3 regions of the Fictibacillus arsenicus genome follow, and region 1 is predicted to be linked to each of the others. Evidence: riboswitches for the same ligand, from Rfam matches in the RefSeq annotation. Region 1 holds a riboswitch; each other region holds the start of a gene.
The links. A riboswitch is a leader RNA that binds a small molecule or an ion and turns the genes downstream of it on or off. The one in region 1 is predicted to bind cyclic di-GMP.
Positions count from the first base shown of each region.

Region 2: another riboswitch for cyclic di-GMP. It lies ahead of ABE41_RS18625 (hypothetical protein); the one in region 1 lies ahead of ABE41_RS08180 (GGDEF domain-containing protein).
Region 3: another riboswitch for cyclic di-GMP. It lies ahead of ABE41_RS02255 (hypothetical protein); the one in region 1 lies ahead of ABE41_RS08180 (GGDEF domain-containing protein).

Region 1 is NZ_CP016761.1:1,541,008-1,544,268, forward strand. Features, by position in the region: gene ABE41_RS08170 (YhjD family protein) at 1-232, shown strand, start outside; gene ABE41_RS08175 (serine/threonine-protein kinase) at 549-1,202, shown strand; cyclic di-GMP riboswitch class I at 1,280-1,369, shown strand; gene ABE41_RS08180 (GGDEF domain-containing protein) at 1,632-2,567, shown strand; gene ABE41_RS20615 (GGDEF domain-containing protein) at 2,998-3,261, shown strand, end outside.
Region 2 is NZ_CP016761.1:3,681,031-3,684,291, forward strand. Features, by position in the region: gene ABE41_RS18610 (PadR family transcriptional regulator) at 1-182, opposite strand, end outside; gene ABE41_RS18615 (hypothetical protein) at 309-500, opposite strand; gene ABE41_RS18620 (YdcF family protein) at 516-1,250, opposite strand; gene ABE41_RS18625 (hypothetical protein) at 1,342-1,818, opposite strand; cyclic di-GMP riboswitch class II at 1,850-1,932, opposite strand; gene panF (sodium/pantothenate symporter) at 2,137-3,261, opposite strand, start outside.
Region 3 is NZ_CP016761.1:401,107-404,367, reverse strand. Features, by position in the region: gene ABE41_RS02260 (DUF6376 family protein) at 159-602, opposite strand; gene ABE41_RS02255 (hypothetical protein) at 721-1,794, opposite strand; cyclic di-GMP riboswitch class II at 1,882-1,966, opposite strand; gene ABE41_RS02250 (hypothetical protein) at 2,051-2,245, shown strand; gene ABE41_RS02245 (IS1182 family transposase) at 2,395-3,261, shown strand, end outside.

The DNA of each region.
Region 1 (3,261 bases):
CATTGCTTTATTGGAACAGATTATGAATCAGGTGAGCAAAGACCTTCATGACGTGCGCATCGAGCTTCGGAAGAGAAAAATAAAGGTTATGGATGGACGAAGAGATCATGATATTACTGAATATGAGATATTTATCCGGGGATATCGTGAAATTATGCGATTTCCGAACGTCCATTTAAAAAACAAAGCAGAAACCCTCATGCTGTCATATCTTCGAGTGGCATCAAAATAATGGCTCTTTCCTAAAGATTGTTGCTAAGGAGAGATTTTAAAAAATTCTTCGTTGAATAGTTAATTGGAGCGGAAGGGCGAGACTCCAGCAGGATGAGTGGGACAGGAGAGACCATTCAATGACGCAAAGCGGCGAATGGGCTCACCGCACACCCTGCGGAAAGCGAGTCCAAAGAGCGGAAATTGGCCTCTTTCAAAAAGTAACAAAGTTTACGAAAACAGCCTTGTTAAAGTTTCCTTTTTGACTCCATCTGTATACAATGAACGTAATGCACAATGATATCATTACTGAAGAATATCAGAAATTGAGGAAACACATGGAACACTTTATCCAGCTGACACGACAATTAAATAGAGAGATAATAATTGAAAGCCGGAACCCGTTTGATCCCGTATGTCCTGTAAATACACCTTTCCCTTGGAAGATACTTGGATGCGGCAATTATGCTGCGGTATTTTACCACCCTGACTATCCTTTATATGTTGTCAAAATCTACGGGAGAGATGAACATGGTCTTCTAGAAGAAAAGAAGGCTTATGAACGTTTAGGTGAACATCCGGGCTATTCCGTTTGCTATTATACAGAGAACAGGTTTTTGATTTTAAAGAGAATAGAAGGAATCACGCTTTATGATTGTGTTCATAAAGGTATCAGAATTCCCGAAAGTATCATCCGTGATATTGACAAGGCTTTGGAATATGCAGAAGAAAGAGGACTTTTCCCTAGTGATGTACATGGCAAGAACGTCATGATATCAAAAGGCAAAGGTATAATAGTTGATGTTTCTGACTTTTATAAGAAAGAACCTTGCCGCAAGTGGAAGGATCTACGAAAGGCTTATTTCAGCATTTATAAGCCTGTTTTTTACCGTTTTCCCATTCGAATTCCGTATTTTGTTTTGAATATGATCAGAATGGGGTATAGGTATTATCGAAAGTTAAAATTATCCATAAACAAGGGTAAAAAATAATGGTATTAAAGACCTATAAAAAACATTGGCACAATTTACCTATGTAGGATATAATATCTATAAACGAATAGGAAACCTTTGTTTAAAGGCAAACCAGTTGAAAAACTGGGACGCAAAGCTATGGGCCTAAAGTATGAACGAACATACAATGGCAGCCGGTTGCCAAAGGGGAACGGATAATTAATGTTTCTTAGCAAGAGGATTGAGTCTTTGAAGACAGAACGTAAATCACGGAAACAATGCACCTGCGATTACTCGGTGCAACTCGCAGTTTTCGTGCAACCTTCGCTCGTCACCAACGATGAGATCCGACGCTTAAAAACATTAAATTAATGTTTTAGAAGTTATCAAACATTAAAAGCCATTTCCCTTTATTTAAGGGTAATGGCTTTTTGTATGCAAATTTTTAAGATTTGAGGGGTTGCAATAATGGAAAACTTCCAACTAGAATTACGCACACTCAAAAAAAGCTTATTTAAGGAATTCATGAAGTCGATTCCAGCGATGATACATACACATAAAGAACACTTAAGTCAATTTGATGACTTCAGCTCATTTATGAACGGTTTTGTTGAACAATATGAAGAAATATTAGAGAAATTTTTGCGTGGAATCGTACATGCAGTATTTTTGAAGGAAGAACGTTTTCAGCATTTCTTGAAACAAGCTGAACAGAAAGCATTCCGCTCAGGGATCCATTTCTTAAGACACCAGCGAATTCCTCACCAAGCGCTAGCTTGTTTTTCTACAAGTATAAGAGAATCAGTTCTGCAAGAAATGAAAAGAGTAACCGTTTCCGACTCGCTTCCAGTGCAGCTATTTATGTTAGATCGCTGGAACATGGTAGCACATCGTACGATTACAGGTTTCTTAAGCGGATTTTCATCTCAGCAGTTTAAAGATTTAAAAGAGATCAGTATCCGTGATCCGCTTACTAATCTATATAATCGCCGTTATTTTTATGATTGTCTTGAAAAAGAAATTGGTAAAGCTCAAAAACAAGAGATGCCGATTACACTAGTTATGTTTGATATAAATAACTTCAAACAGATCAATGATGAGTATGGCCATCATGCTGGAGATGAGCTTTTACAGCAGATCGCGGAATTATCCAAGCGATTAAAACTTTTATCAGGTTTCCGGTTTGGGGGAGATGAATTTGTCTTCTTGCTGCCGGGAATAACAGAAGAGGACGCTTACAAACTGGTTGAAAAGATGGAAAGCCAGCTAATGGCATGGAACAAATCTATTTCATTAGCATACGGTGCGATCGAACTGTTAGGCGATGCATGTGAAAATATTGATTATTACCTGCAGCTTGCTGATGAACGGATGTACAGCAATAAAAGAGAAGTTAAAGCATAATATCAGAGACTTATTCCCGGTTCTTTTTACAATAGGGATCCTTTATATGACATCTACACAAATCGTCTTGAACGATTTCCTGAAAAGTCCTTCTATTACCTGATTTTTACTAGAGGCGGAATCCTTTTTGATTATATTGCTTATGTTTGGCTGATGCAGTTGACTGGAGGCTCGGAAAGTCCATTCATGCCTGTAGGTTATTTGATTGTTATTCATGCCGCTCTTTACTGGAGGTTAAGGTTCTTTTATCGTTGGAGGAGCCAGTTTTGCTGTTATTCTGTATTTCTTTTTAAGAGATGGAGGCTATCAGGACACAACAGAGTTTTTTCAGTTCTTTATGGATACGTCATTCTTATGGCTGATTGCCCTGTATGGAGGTGTAATTGCATCTAAAGAAAGACAGTATTATTTCGAGGAAAATATGTACTAGCTGCAATCTCTCCAGGATTATCTTACAGGGTTATTAAACCACAGAAAGTTCCAGGAGGATGTCTTAGAGAAAACGAAACAGAAAGCTCCTTTCGCGCTAGTCCTTTGTGAAATAGATTATTTTAAAGAGTTTAACGATAAACATGGACATGTTTTAGGTGACGAAGTCCTCAAACTCGTTGCCGCAGGATTCGAGCGGTATTTGCCAGCAAAAGAAGGTAAAGCTTATCGATATGGCGGAGAGGAATTTGCGTGGATCATGGAA
Region 2 (3,261 bases), 1.9 Mb from region 1:
GTCGTAACGAGCTCTTCTTTTTGCATGCGCAACAGCAAGGGATAGATCGTTCCTTCACTCGTGTATTGAAATCCGTATGACTCTAGCTTTTCAGCCAGTTCGTATCCGTACACTTCTCCTTCATTTATGATCGCTAATAAACATCCATCTAGAATTCCTTTTAACATTTGAGTAGTCGACAAGTGTTTCACCTCATTTTTCACTATCTTGTATTACAAGGTAAATGAATAATAAAAAATGTCTTGCATTACAAGATATGCACTTAGTATATAATACGCTAACTTGTATTACAAGGTATTTATGTAAATTTAATCCATATTTTTATTTTCTTCTTTTTTTATGAGTTCCACTACATGCGGTTTCGGCTCCCAGCAATTAAACGTATAATCCGGTTTTGTTTCATACCCAAGACGCGAGCAATAGTAATACATACCTTGGTCAGTTTTCTTAGGTTTGAAGTTCACGCATGTAGCGCAGCAATGGTACTTATTTGTTTTCATAAGAGTCACTTCCTTTTACCGGTCCGTGAAGTAGCTTTTTATGATCGCCATATATTCTCTCACATGAGCTTGGGGAATCGAGGAAATTCTAAGCGGTGACCCGAGCCCTTCCGCTTCAACCCCGACCCGCTTGGCGATCATCTTTGTCCGAAAAAGATGAAAGTCACTTGTCACGATCAGCACTTGATCGTCAGGCTGAATCATCTCTTTCGTATATAAAAGATTTTCGTATGTACTCGTCGCTTTTTCTTCAATTGTTATACGTTCGGGATGGATCCCGTTCTCCATCAGATAATTTTTCATAATGGTACCTTCACTCGTCGTTTTACCGAACCCCAGACCTCCACTTACGATAAAGGTTACTTCGGTATGGTTCTCCGCGTATGCTAGAGCTTGATCAAGCCTTCCTTTTAACACGGCGCCTGGACGATTATTCTTCGTACCGCCTCCAAGTACAAGGATGGTGTCAATTTTTCCAGAAACCTTCTCTGGATCCGTGTTGGCAGATGAAAGAATAAGAGTTTCGAGAGTTGCAGCAAAAATTAAAAGTGTAAACACAATCGTCAAAGTAGTTTTCTTATACTTCCTAAAAAAATAGATTGCCGCTTCGTGCTTGTAAAAAAGAATAAAAAAAATCGCACCTAAAAGGAAAAAAACTGCTAGACCCATGTCCATGTTTGATGTTTGAGCCAGCATGGCAGTGGCATAAACTACAAAAATAATACTGAGTGATAAGAAGAGTTTTTTCATAGAATTACTCCGATTGTTAGATTCTAACTTCTAGTATATAGGAAAAAGAAAAAGAGCGGGTGTTTGAGATTCCGCTCTTGATAATAAAAATTTATTTCGTTATAACTGCCTCAATCGCCTCAGTAATTTCTTGTTTTTGAGTTTCAGAGATTGAATCAGCTTCATTTTTCATATTTTCTTTAACTGTCTTTAAAGCCTCATTTTTGGTTTTGTTAACCTCGTTCATTTCCTTTTTGTAATGATTCTCAATTTCTTTCTTTTCAGCTTCAATCACTTTTTCCTTACTGCTGGTTAATTCTTCAGAAGTTTTTGTAATCATTTCTTGAATATCTACTTTTAGTTGTTCTAATAAAGAATTTTTCTTACCAGTCAATTCTCTATTAATCTCTTCCTTATAGGCATAATTGAGAATTAAATTTGTGATAGTGTTCGCTAATTCTGGTTTCATTGCGAAAGCAGAAGTTGTCCCCAGCATTAAAGCAAATACAGTTACCAAAATAACTTTCGGCCATTTTTTTGCTGCCTTAACCTTCTTTGTTCCAAACTTTTCTTTTCGTGATAGTTCCATAAAAAATACCCCTTCCTTTTATCATTTGATTAAAAGAAGCGGTCGGTTGCGCTACTAGCTCCTGCCGTTCCAAGCGCCCAATTACAGAACGGCATTCATTGCTCCACACTTTGTCGAATTTTACCTAAGACTAATTTACCACCCAACCCATAAACTGTAAACATTTTAGTTTAATAGTAATATGTTTGTAACATATATTAGTAGTTTATTAAAAGGCAAAATAGTTATCTTTTATAATTTTTCTTAGTGCTTTGTTTGTTCCATTGCATTAGGAAAGATAGAAAAACGATATCGTCCACCCGAAGTGGACAATATCGCTTAAAATGTATTTGTCTGGGGTCTGTCCCCCTTTGTGAAACTCCCCACAATGTATGCAAAGAAAGAAAATACGATCGGCATGACTACAGTGTGCATTCCCCAAAGATTTGGATAGTTGAGGTGAAGCCACATATATGAACCTACCCCGACTACAATAGAAGCTATTGCTCCGTTTGCGTTTCCTCTCTTCCAATAGAGACCCATCACAATCGGCCAGATAAAGGCTGCTTCTAAGCCGCCAAAGGCAAAAAGGTTCAACCAGATCAACAGATCAGGCGGGTTGATGGCCATCGTAAATACACTCAATCCGACTACTGCTGTAATACCAAAGCTTAATCTTTTTACAAACCGTTCATCAGCATCAGGTTTTATGTAATTGATATAGACATCCTTGATGATTGCTGAACTTACTAGTAAAAGCACGGAGTCAACGGTAGACATAACCGCAGCAAGTGGAGCGGCAAGTACGATACCAGCTAACCAGCCAGGCAGTACTTCAAGTGCAAGTAATGGCATAACTTTATCAGGCACTTCAATGCCCGGTAATATCACTCTTCCAAACACTCCAGCTAAATGCATCCCCAGCATGATAAATCCAACCACAAACGTTCCGATGATCATGGCACGGTGCATCGCTTTTGAATTTCGGTAGCTCATAGCGCGTACCGATATTTGAGGTAAACCGACTACACCCACACCTACCAAAATCCAAAATGACGATACAAATAAAGGTGTAAGTGATTCATCTGAGCCAAACGGAGTGATAAGGTTAGGATTTTCTGCCCTCAACTCCACTATGATATTTTCAATTCCACCGCCTGCAACGATGGTTCCAGCTAGTATAATTACTGTACCGATCACCATTACAACGCCTTGAATCGCATCGGTTATAACAACCGCTCTGAATCCACCCGCTATAACGTACACTAAAACGGAACCTGAGAAAATGAACAAAGCAGTGGAGTACGATACACCAGTAAATGATTCGATCAGCCTTCCGCCCCCAACCCATTGTGCAGCCATGGCTGAAAACAGGAAGATAACAATGCTTAATGCTGATAAAATAACAACCCACTTACTATCATATCGGGCTTTAAGAAAATCAATAAGTGTTACAGCATTGAT
Region 3 (3,261 bases), 1.1 Mb from region 1:
AGGCGCAAAGCGCGAGGAGGCTCACCGCACGCCCCGCGGAAAGCGAGCATCCTGGAACGGAAATCAACATCTACAAAGGCAACATTGCTTAGGAAAACAGCTTAAGAAAGCAGGGATAGGTAGGAAAAAACAGCTACAAGATTGCAGCTGTTTTAAAATTATTCGCCGAGTTTTTTAATTTGTGATAATAGATCATTGTAAACAGCGATATCATCCAGCAAACCGCTTTGTTCGAGCAGATCAGCGTTCAGTTCCCCGTCTTTTATAACTGATAAATACTTATCTATTCCCTCTTGAAGCTGATTATTATGTTCAATCACCTGATTGTGAACATCTTCAAACACAGAAGGCGGTGTTAAATCGCTAAACTCACTAATGTCTGATTTCATATCTCCCAGCAGCTGTTCAAGTTCTTCTCTCGCTTTTGGGTCGTTTACTGCCGTTTCTGCAATTGCAGAAATCTCTTTTGAAAATTGTTGTACATCATTAATATACTCAGTAGCTTCAGGTACATAGTTCAGACCATTTGTTACTTCATTCACTGCAGAACAACCCGTTAATACCGTGATTGATAATAAAGCGGCCATTAAAGTCTTTTTCATTTTTGTCTCCTTTTCCCTTTATATTGGAATGGATTTGAATAAAAAAAACGCCCCTTTTTCTTGAGCGTTTCATATTTCTGCTTATTGTTATATACGGCTTGTAATGATTTAAGTTTCATTACATTCTTAATGAGTAAAAAAGATCAGTGAACTTATCGATTACATTCTCAAGTTTTAAATTTTCTTTCTCACCATATACCTTTGATTTTAACCGTTCAGGGTTAATAGAAGACAATTCTTTCATGTAAGCCTCAATCTTTTTAAGTACGGCATTAAAACTTTCCAACGAAATTTCTTTTTTATAGATTTTCGAATCTTTAATACGGTTTTCGAAAAGCTTTTGAAGCGTTTCATTAGAAAATTTAATATCTACTGCTTTTCTCGTTCCATATCCGTCCACGATATAGAACATGGTTGTTCCTTCTGACTTTTTGCTGGGATCGGCAAACTTTATTTCTGAAGTCAGGCTTCCGACTCTTACCTCCATTTTAAACGAACCTGAAGAAAATACCTGGTTTGGCGCAAGTGTTACAACAGGATTGTTCACTGAAGGATTGGTTGATGGAGGAACTTGAACTGGCGGGTTTGTTTCCTCTACTGGCAGTTCAATTTCGTTCGTTGGGTCACTTTCCCCGTTTTGATTTCCTGGTTCCTCAGGTACATGCTTCTTAACAATCTCTTCAATTTGGTTCCATAATAATTCCCGTACCGTCTCTAATAATCCTTCAGCAGATTTTAAATGTTTCTTTACTTGACCTTGTGGCGAGTCTGCAAGCAATTTCTCCAGATTATTCTTTAAACCGAGCAAAAATTTTTCAAGTGACTCAGAAACTTCTTCTTTAAAGGTATCTAAGCCAGTTTCAGGAGTTTCTTTCAGCTCACCTTTAATAGAATGGATAAAGTCAGAGGAGCTATCCGCTAATTCATGCCTCCAGTTGTTATAGATCCGTTCCGCTTCTTTTGCTCCTTGATGATGTTTCTCTATATCTTTTCTGGTATACGTTTTAAAAGGTTTATTTTCATGAACACTCTTTTCAAAATAATCTTCTTTTTTATTTTCTTTATGAAGTTTCTCGGGAGGAATGACTTCAAGATGCTGAGTCTTTTTCACATGATGATTATTTTTCAAATGCCCAAAAGCAAAATGGTTTCCTCGATCATAAGAAAATGCCCGCACTGCATGATTTGCCATCTTGAAAAACTCCTTTTCCCGTTAATTTTTGTTTTCTTCCTGACTTTTTGGACAAAATAAAAAAGCCCACAACAGAAGATAAAGTCTTCTTATGCCGGCCGGTTGCATCACTAGCTCCACATACTTATAGATGCCCAAATAAAAAGTATGCTTCCACGCTTCCATTAATTTCAATTATAATAGCAAAAATCTAAGACAACAATATATTTTTTGTGGTTTTAAAGAGCATTCACTTTAAAAAGAAAGGATGACAAGAATGAGTAATAAGGATAAAGCTTATGAAGGAAAAGATGAACTATACTTAGATATCGATAGGATGATTAACGAAGGAATGGCTGGCGGTACTGTGGCAGACACTGAAGATCTAAGACAGATCGGTTATGATACTGACATTACCTCACAAGAAGAACCGCCAACTATCGCAAGTGAAAGAGAAGAAAAAGATAAATAAAAAACAAAGGGGCTGACTCAAAAGGACACATAACGTGACCTTTTGGTGTCAGCCTTTTTTAATATGTCTTTTTGCACAATAAAAAAATCGCCCTATTTAGTATGATTAAGTCACCACAACAACAACCATACAAAAGGAGCGATTTTTTTATGAAACATGATCATATTTCTTTCATCGATTATAACATGGATCAACTGACTCTTCCAATGGATATAAGTGAATTAATTCCCTCGCATAGTGTGGCACGCGTTGTAAACGAAATGATCGAGCGTGTTCCTGACCAACACTTCCTTAAGTATTATCCCGGAGGCGGGCGAAGTACATATCATCCAAAAATGATGGCGAAGATTCTTGTCTATGCCTATACACAGCGCATGTATTCTGGCCGAGAAATTGCTCATCAGCTAACCGTTCACCTTCCTCTTATGTGGCTGAGTGGTTTTCAAACGCCTGATTTCCGTACAATTAATCGGTTTCGTTCCGAACGATTAAAGGGATTAATAGACGACTTGTTTAAACAAGTGATTGTATTACTAGTAGAAGAAGGACAAGTTCAACTCGATTCTTACTTTTTAGATGGAACAAAGATTGAAGCGAACGCCAATCGGTATACATTTGTTTGGAGGAAGAGCACGGAAAAATATAAAGAAAAACTTGAGGGTAAAGTAGAGGAGCTCATTACACAGATCGATGGTGTCTGGAAAGAAGAAGCGTCTTGTGAAGAGAATGAAAAGACGGTTATTTCACCTGAGAAGATTCAAAACAAAGTAAAAGAATGGGAAGGAAAACTGGAGAAAGAACCAAAGAATAAAGAACTTAAGAAAGCTATAAAGGTCATGAAAAAAGACTATCTGCCAAGAAGTCTTAAGTATAAGAAGAACTTATCCATCTGTGGTGATCGAAAAAGTTTTTCAAAAACAGATCCAGATGCGACCTTCATGCGTATGAAGGAAGACCATATGAAAAACGGGCAATTGAAGCCTGGGTACAATGTTCAAATGGCATCAAACGAACAG